2 regions of the Providencia xihuensis genome follow, and region 2 is predicted to be linked to the other one. Evidence: predicted binding sites of a transcription regulator. Region 2 holds the regulator's gene; the other holds the start of a gene.
The links. The regulator CRP, encoded in region 2, controls carbon source genes, mostly activating them, when cyclic AMP is high. The targets are predictions, from matches to a motif close to ATGTGANNNNNNTCACAT.

Region 1 (4,612 bases), 1.4 Mb from region 2:
TTATGATGGTGCCATCCTACGGTGATGCGAGCCAAAACTTTAAACTGATGTTACAAGCGGCGCAGCGCATTGCATCCGATGCAGGCGGGGTGGTGCTAGATGATGAGCGTAAGATGCTGACACCGCAAAAAATAGAGGTGTATCATGCGCGGATCAGAAACACACTAAATTAAACAAGCGTTTTACAAAGCCCCCTTGATTGGGGGTTTTTTATCTTTACGAGTGGATCATGACTACCAAAAACGAAATCGACCAATTAAAAAAACAGCTGCGTCATCACGAATATCAATACCATGTATTGGACGCCCCAGAAATTCCTGATGCGGAATATGACAAATTAATGCAACGCTTGAAGGCACTGGAAGAAATGAACCCAGAGCTTATCACCAGCGATTCCCCCACTCAGCGTGTCGGTGCTGCACCTTTGTCAGCATTTGAAACGGTGCGCCATGAAATTCCGATGCTGTCTTTGGATAACGTTTTTGATGAAGAGAGTTACTTGGCTTTTGATAAGCGGGTTAGAGATCGCTTAAAAAACCATAATGAACTCACATTTTGCTGTGAATTGAAGCTTGATGGTTTGGCGGTTAGTTTGTTGTATGAGAATGGTGAATTTGTGCAAGCTGCTACTCGTGGTGATGGAACGGTGGGGGAAAATATTACCGCAAATGTACGTACTATTCGTGCAATTCCACTGCGTTTAATGGGGGATAATATTCCTGCTCGTGTGGAAATTCGTGGCGAAGTGTTTATGCCACAAAAAGGGTTTGAAGCACTAAATGCAGAAGCGCGTAGAACCGACGGTAAAGTTTTTGCTAACCCACGTAACGCTGCTGCGGGCTCTTTGCGACAGCTTGACCCGCGTATTACCACTAAAAGGCCACTGACATTCTATTGTTATGGCGTTGGGCTAGTTGAAGGCGGTACATTGCCAGATACACATTATGAACGTTTACAGCTGTTTAAAGCGTGGGGACTCCCTGTCAGTGACTATGTACAACTGCGCCAAGGCCACCAAGCTGTACTGGATTTTTATCACCAAATCGAACAAATTCGTCCAGAATTAGGGTTTGATATCGATGGGGTGGTGATCAAGGTGAATTCAATTGCGATTCAAGAGGAATTAGGTTTCGTTTCCCGCGCACCGCGCTGGGCTACAGCCTTCAAATTCCCAGCACAAGAGCAAATTACTCTATTGAAAGACGTTGAGTTCCAAGTTGGGCGAACAGGGGCGATTACCCCCGTAGCACGTCTTGAGCCTGTCCAAGTGGCGGGGGTTATGGTCAGTAATGCGACATTGCATAATGCAGATGAAATCGAGCGTCTTGGCGTGCATATTGGCGATACAGTGATTATTCGTCGTGCTGGGGATGTCATCCCGCAGATTGTCAGTGTGGTAGCGGATAAACGTCCTGCGGATAGTCGTGAAATTGTCTTTCCAACCCAGTGCCCTGTTTGTGGTTCAGACATTGAACGTATTGAAGGTGAAGCCGTTGCCCGTTGTACTGGTGGCTTAATTTGTGGGGCGCAGCGTAAAGAAGCACTCAAACACTTTGTGTCTCGCCGTGCAATGGATGTTGATGGCATGGGCGATAAAATTATCGATCAACTTGTCGAAAAAGAATATGTGAAAACGCCAGCCGATCTTTATCAATTAAGCGCAGGTAAATTGACGGGTTTGGATAGAATGGGGCCAAAATCTGCGCAAAAGCTGATTGATGCGCTCGAAAAGTCTAAACAAACTACGTTAGCGCGCTTTATTTATGCATTAGGGATCCGTGAAGTTGGGGAGGCGACCGCGGCTAATTTAGCGGCACATTATGCAACGCTAGATGCGGTCATGGCAGCGGATGAAGAGTCTTTAAAAACGGTGCAAGATATCGGCCATGTGGTTGCGAAACATGTGGTGAATTTTTTCCACGAAGCGCATAACCAGGCAGTTATTAACGATTTAATCACGAAAGCGAATATTCATTGGCCAGAAGTCAAAGTGATTAATAGTGCAGAAATCGATAGCCCATTTGCAGGTAAAACTGTGGTTTTAACAGGTTCGATGAGTATTTTAACCCGTGATGAGGCGAAAGATAAGCTGGTGGCTCTGGGGGCAAAAGTCGCAGGTAGTGTTTCGAAGAAAACCGATATGGTGATTGCGGGTGAAGCTGCGGGTTCGAAATTAGCAAAAGCGAATGAGTTAGGTATTCCAGTTATTGATGAGGATGAGTTGATTCGTTTGCTGAATACTAAATAGTGAACTATATTCTATTTGGCTTAGTTATTTCACTTAGGTGAGGTGACTAAGTCACTGATAGGTTGTTAGACCTAAATTAAATTTTGAATTTAATTTCTATGCAGAAAAGGTCATCTGTCTCTTTTCTGCTATTTAAAACGTGATCCTCTTCTTCTTTCTGCAAAATACACCCACTCTGTTTTCATATTAATGTGATGCCTGTCTCATTTAAATGTTGTCTATTACATAGAATATGCACATAGACTGATTCTTAAATTTGTTGGAGTCGCATATGACCTCGATCCTGCATTTCGTTTTATCTTTAGTAGTAATCGCCGCTCTTGCTATTTTAGCAAGTAGTAACCGTAAGGGGATCCGTCCTCGTTATGTTGTTCAACTACTTGTTATCCAAATTGCATTAGCATATCTGTTCTTAAAATCGAATATCGGTGAATCTTTTGTTCTCGGTGTGGCGGGGGTGTTTACTCACTTACTCGGTTACGCAGCAGAAGGGACAAAATTTATCTTTGGTGGCATGATTGAAGGGAATTTAGCGTTCTTCTTCTTACAAGTTCTGTGCCCAATTATCTTTATTTCTGCGTTAATTGGTATTTTACAGCACGTTAAAATTCTACCGATCGTTATTCGTATCATCGGTACGGTGTTATCTAAAGTTAACGGAATGGGTAAACTGGAATCATTCAACGCAGTAAGTTCATTACTGCTAGGTCAGTCTGAAAACTTTATCGCTTATAAAGACCAGCTTAACCGCATGTCTGATCGCAGAATGTACACCATGGCAGCGACAGCTATGTCGACTGTTTCCATGTCAATCGTGGGAGCATATATGACGATGTTGGAACCGCGTTTTGTGGTTGCAGCATTAGTTCTGAATATGTTTGGTACTTTCGTGGTGCTGTCTTTAATCAACCCGTACCCACCAGAAGGTGAAGAAGACATTCAAATGAGCAACCTGCATGAAGGCCAAAGCTTCTTTGAAATGTTAGGTGAATATATTCTTGCAGGGTTTAAAGTTGCGATTATTGTTTCTGCCATGCTGATTGGTTTTATCGCTCTGATTGCCATGATTAACGGTATTTTCTCTGCGATTTTCGGTATCGATTTCCAAACTATGTTGGGCTATGTATTTTATCCATTTGCTTGGATCTTAGGTATCCCAGCGGATGAAGCCCTACAAGTGGGTGGGATCATGGCAGTTAAAATGGTAACGAATGAATTCGTTGCAATGGATGGCTTACAAGCTATTGCAAGTGGTTTATCTGAGCGTTCTGTCGGTATCTTATCTGTGTTCTTAGTGTCATTTGCTAACTTCTCTTCAATTGGTATCATCGCTGGTGCTATCAAAGGGTTAGATGAAAAACAAGGTAACACAGTAGCACGTTTCGGCCTGAAATTACTGTACGGTTCAACTTTAGTCAGCTTCTTATCCGCTGCGGTTGTCGGATTAGTATTGTAATTCGCAAAAAAGTGTTAAATTAAGAGCGGCGTTCATTAGGACGCCGTTTTTTTATGGGAGCAAGAATGGAAAAGCAAGATCTTATCGATATGGCAAATACCTATATGCCATTTGGTAAATATAAAGGCTGTATCTTGATTGATTTGCCTGAGGAATACCTTCTTTGGTTTTATAAGAAAGGAGAGTTCCCACCAGGGCGTCTTGGCCAATTAATGGAAATGGCCCTTGGGTTAAAAATTGAAGGGTTAGAAGGGCTTGTAAAGCCATTAAAACGGGCTAAGTGATCAGATCACTCATGCCCTAAAGCGGCAGTAATTTTTTTGCTCAGTTGAATAAAGATATCTTGTTCTTGCTGCGTTAATGCGGCTTTAACTTTTAATGCATTTTCTGCTCGCCCTGTTGCTGCACGCTGTAAAAAATGAGCCCCTTTTTCTGTCAAGTGGGTGATCAATTCCCGCTTATCTTCTTCAGACTGATATTGTTCGACAAACTCAAAAGATTTTAATACCCGCAAAAACTTCGATAAATTTTGCCGTGAAATTCCCAGTGATTGACTTAGCTGGCTTGGTGTTAAGTCACCTTTAAGCCTCAATATCTCCAGTACATCGTATTGTCCCCATGTAATTTGCTCTGGTGTGAAACTGACACGGCGAGCAACAAGTGTGCATTGCAATAATGATAATGCGTCTTCAAGGGTACTAGGCATAAAATTCTTCCTTATTATTCAACAGTTGAAGTATACCTTGGCGCTAGGCAGAAAACGAGGCATTGATTAACCAAAGTTAATCAATTATAGTTAACTAAAGTTAATTATAATTGAGGCGGCTATGCAACAATTCACAAATCAAATCGCATTGGTAACAGGGGCATCTACAGGTGTCGGTTTTGGAATTGCACAAAAACTACAC
Region 2 (4,612 bases):
AATGCTAAGAAGTAATTAATTATTAATGTAATGATGGTGTTAAATAAATGCAGAAGGTGTTTTACTGAATGGTTTATTTTTTCAGTTCTTTCAATAAATTATCATTAATATTAATTTGATTTTGTATTTTAATGATATTATCTTTAAGTGCATCCATTTCCATTGTTAGTCTTTGTTCTTTTTTAATACTATTGCTTATTTTTATTAAGTCAGAGGTTTTAATTGAATTGATATTCCTATTTTTTTGTTTTTTATAGTCTAATGGCGTAGGTTTGTTAGATAGTTTGTAATGTTGTTTGATATATTGTGTTCTTAATACTGAGGTTTTTGTTTGTAGTATATTTCCCTTAAACTCAAAAGTGCTTTTAGGTAAAGGGATGGCTTTAGAGTTATATTGGCTGTTGTCAGTAACTTTATCGTGTACATATATAATTTTTTTCTGAGAAAAATTCGTTGTTTTTTTCTTACTTGCTTCTAAAGATAAGTCAATATTATTGATATTTTTTTTGTTTATTCTAATTATTAAAGGGATTTTAGTGCCGTTTTTATTTTCTAGTTGCTTTGGCTGATGATAGTTTCTTATGATTTCATCTTTTATTTCTGAATTTTTGATGTTAATCCCTGGGATTTTAACGTATCGGTACAAAAAATTGGCATATCCATATATTTCTTTATCAGCATTGTTAAATTCGTCAAATACAGTCTGATTTTCTTTTATTAGCGAATCGGCATCTTGCTCATTATAAAAAGTAGATGCGTAAAATTTATATAAATTACCTTTCAATTGATTAACTTTATATTTAAACTCGTCAGCGCTTAATAATTTAGTATCATTTACATTTTCTGAATCACTTTCATAAGCAGAATCAATACTTTCTAGGCTACAAGTATGTGATGGTTTGAATTGTCGATGAGCGGAAAATGGTTCTTTTCTCGATGTGGTAGTCACGGTGAAAATTTTTTTTATGAAATCATCGGAATTACTAATATTTTTAAAAATTTCGGAATGACCTGATAACTTGCTCAGTGTAACTTTCATGAACATAACTCCCTATTTAATATTATAATTATTATTTTATAGGTAGCTAAATAGAGAAAATATAAAGAAACGACACTCATTAAGAAATGATATATAAAAATTGTATTTTGGGTGAATAGCTTTATACCAATAATATAAAGCTATTCCAAAGTGTGCGCCCCACCAAGGGAGTGAGGCGAAAGGTTAGTTATCGAGTACCGTAAACAACAATGGTTTTACCATGCGCGGAGATTAAGTTTTGATCTTCCAGCATTTTCAAAATACGGCCGACAGTTTCACGGGAACAACCAACGATTTGGCCAATCTCCTGACGGGTGATTTTGATTTGCATCCCATCTGGATGTGTCATGGCATCAGGTTGTTTGGCTAAATTCAGTAGCGTTTGTGCAATACGGCCTGTTACGTCTAAGAAGGCGAGGTTGCCCACTTTTTCTGACGTTGTTTGCAGGCGGCTTGCCATTTGCGCGGAAAGGCGCATTAAGATATCAGGATTAACCTGAATCAATTGACGGAATTTTTTGTAAGAAATTTCAGCAACTTCGCAGGCGATTTTTGCTCTAACCCACGCAGTACGTTCTTGCCCTTCTTCAAATAATCCAAGCTCACCAATGAAATCCCCCTGATTCAGGTAGGAGAGGATCATTTCTTTGCCTTCTTCATCTTTGATTAAAACAGCCACTGAACCTTTAACTATGTAGTAAAGGGTTTCTGCTTTCTCACCCTGATGGATCAGTGTGCTCTTGGATGGATACTTATGAATATGGCAGTGTGACAAAAACCATTCAAGAGTAGGGTCTGTTTGTGGCTTGCCGAGAACCATTAGCGTTATCCTCTGTATGTTATTGCAGCCATCCGGAAAAAGCGTACCAGAAAGGCTGGCTTTAAAGTCACTAGCTTAGCATATTAATTTGTCTTATATACCCTAAATAACAGGAAGAGCAACATTGCATCAATCGCTTTTCATGGTTAGGGTAAACAAATTGATATCAACACTATAATATAATCAAATAAAACGTTGAGTTTTGATCTTAATCCTATCAACTAAGTATTGTTTGTAGCATATCCGATACAGAAAGTCTTCCCTGTATCGCTTCAGCAGAATAAAGCTGATATAACATTCTTTATATCTATGGAACAATGTAGCCTTTAAATCGATTTCATTTCAAGGGGAATAAAATGGAAGCAAGAGTTAAATGGGTGGAGGGGCTCTCTTTTTTAGGTGAGTCAGCGTCAGGCCACCAAGTGATGATGGACGGCAATGCAGGCGATAAAGCACCAAGCCCAATGGAAATGGTGTTAATGGCTGCAGGTGGTTGCAGTGCAATTGATGTGGTATCCATCTTACAAAAAGGCCGTAATGATATTACCGACTGTGAAGTGAAATTAACCTCTCAGCGCCGTGAAGAAGCGCCTCGTTATTTCGTTAAAATCCATTTGCATTTTATTGTAACAGGGAATGAATTAACGGATAAAGCGGTTGAACGTGCAGTTCAGCTTTCTGCTGAAAAATATTGTTCAGTCGCGTTGATGTTAGAAAAGACCGTCGAAGTGACACATAGCTTTGAAATTAAAAATTAAAAATTAAAAATTAAAAATAAATTTAATAGTTATTGATATATTTTAAAAATAAGATGCTTATTCTAATTAATGGTAAGCATCTTATTTAATAATCAAAAAAACAATTTAGTCATGTTTCTGAGTAATTAGCTTTTCGACTATTGGCATCATAATTAATTCCATTGCTAAGCCTAATTTCCCCCCTGGCACGACAATCGTATTCATCGCGGAGATAAACGAGCCAGATATCATTGACAGTAGATAGGGAAAATCAATCTGTTCAAGTCCACGAAAGCGAATAACAATAAAACTTTCATCTTGTGAAGGAATAGCTTTCGCTGAAAATGGGTTTGAGGTATCTACAGTAGGTACGCGTTGGAAGTTAATATGGGTACGGGAAAATTGTGGTGTGATGTAGTTAATATAATCCCCCATTGAACGCACCACCGAATCCATGACTGCTTCTCTAGAGTGCCCACGTTCAGTGGTGTCACGGATGAGTTTTTGTATCCACTCTAAGTTCACAATAGGCACAACACCTACCAGTAAATCAACATGTTGCGCGACATTGTGCTCAGGTGTCACAATCCCACCGTGTAAGCCTTCATAAAACAGCACATCCGTTTTTTCAGGTAACGATTCCCAAGGAGTGAACGTACCTGGTTGTAAGCCATAAGGTACTGCTTCATCATAGGTATGTAGGTATTTACGCGATTTCCCACAGCCCGTTTTGGCGTAATCCACCAGTGTTTGCTCAAGTAGCGCAAAGTCATTGGCTTCTGGACCAAAATAACTAATATGGCGGCCTTGCTCTCTGGCTTTGCGAATCGCCATATCCATTTCAGGGCGCGTGTAACGGTGGAAGCTGTCCCCCTCTAGTGTGGCTGATTGGATATTTAATTGGTGGAATATTTTACGAAAGGCTTGGCTAGTTGACGTTGTGCCAGCACCGCTTGAACCAGTGATGGCAATAATCGGGTGTTTTTTGGACATAGCGGACTCCCTGTGTTGCGCTTATGGCCACTATTTCAGAAACAGCGAACGAAGCGGGTTAGCGGGCTTTAGGCATGAAATTAACGGATTCATGCAATTCTGACCAGACTAGCACAATTTCGCCAGAAACTAACTGCCGTTTCACATCGTTCACTTTATCTTGCAGGCTTTTTTCTTGGGCACCATAGTCAGTGCCTTCGCGTAACACATAGCTTTCAATTAGATTTTCCAGTGTTTCAGGCGTAAGTTCTTGCCAAGGAATAATCATTTTTTTTCCTTATTTAGATAAGGGATTAGCCATTGTGGAATGCGGGTTTCTAGCCACATTTTGGGCTTTCTTAATGTGCCACTCACAAAGCCCACATGACCACCGTGTTCCGTCATCTGGTACTCCACATTTTTAGGTAAATGTGATAGATCAGGAACTACTTCTGGCGCCATAAACGGATCATCTTTGGCATGAATAATTAACGTTGGTTTGGTGATATAGGCAAGCTTAGGGAGCGCGCTACATTTTTGATAGTAATCCGTCGCATCATCAAAGCCATGAATACGAGCGGTGATCACATCATCAAATTCACGGATCCGTTTAAGTTGCTTTAGCTGTAACAGATTTAATGGTAATGAACCTGGATAGCGAACGAGTTTGCGAGTCGCATTGCGTTTTAAGCCATTGAGTAAATAGCGTTGATAAAATTGGGAAATCCCTTTTTCCATCCGCAATGAACAGGCTTCCAACATGAGCGGTGCAGAGACCACGACACCTGCATCCACATCTGCATTTTGACCACTTTCGGCTAAATAACACGCTAACATATTGCCACCAAGGGAATAACCCACCGCTGCTGTTGGCACATCACCAAAGGTGTGCTTTAGCCAACGCAAAAAATAACGTGCATCACTGGTTTCACCTGAATGATAGATACGCTGCTGGCGATTCGGTTCGCCGCTGCAACCCCGAAAATGCATGATGACACCTAACCAACCTTGGTTTTGTGCGCTTTCTAGCATGCCGTGGGCATA

Region 1: a site for CRP is predicted at 2,438-2,455, ahead of ACE2AL_RS07905 (NupC/NupG family nucleoside CNT transporter). Genes of this name have one in related genera too.

Annotation. Positions count from the first base shown of each region.
Region 1 is NZ_CP169565.1:1,789,782-1,794,393, forward strand. It holds gene zipA (cell division protein ZipA) at 1-173, shown strand, start outside; gene ligA (NAD-dependent DNA ligase LigA) at 230-2,248, shown strand; gene ACE2AL_RS07905 (NupC/NupG family nucleoside CNT transporter) at 2,520-3,704, shown strand; gene ACE2AL_RS07910 (DUF3820 family protein) at 3,770-3,988, shown strand; gene ACE2AL_RS07915 (MarR family transcriptional regulator) at 3,994-4,410, opposite strand; gene ACE2AL_RS07920 (SDR family NAD(P)-dependent oxidoreductase) at 4,532-4,612, shown strand, end outside.
Region 2 is NZ_CP169565.1:356,253-360,864, forward strand. It holds gene ACE2AL_RS01565 (hypothetical protein) at 74-1,039, opposite strand; gene crp (cAMP-activated global transcriptional regulator CRP) at 1,227-1,859, opposite strand; gene ACE2AL_RS01575 (OsmC family protein) at 2,216-2,617, shown strand; gene ACE2AL_RS01580 (phosphoribulokinase) at 2,723-3,589, opposite strand; gene ACE2AL_RS01585 (YheU family protein) at 3,648-3,857, opposite strand; gene ACE2AL_RS01590 (hydrolase) at 3,854-4,612, opposite strand, start outside.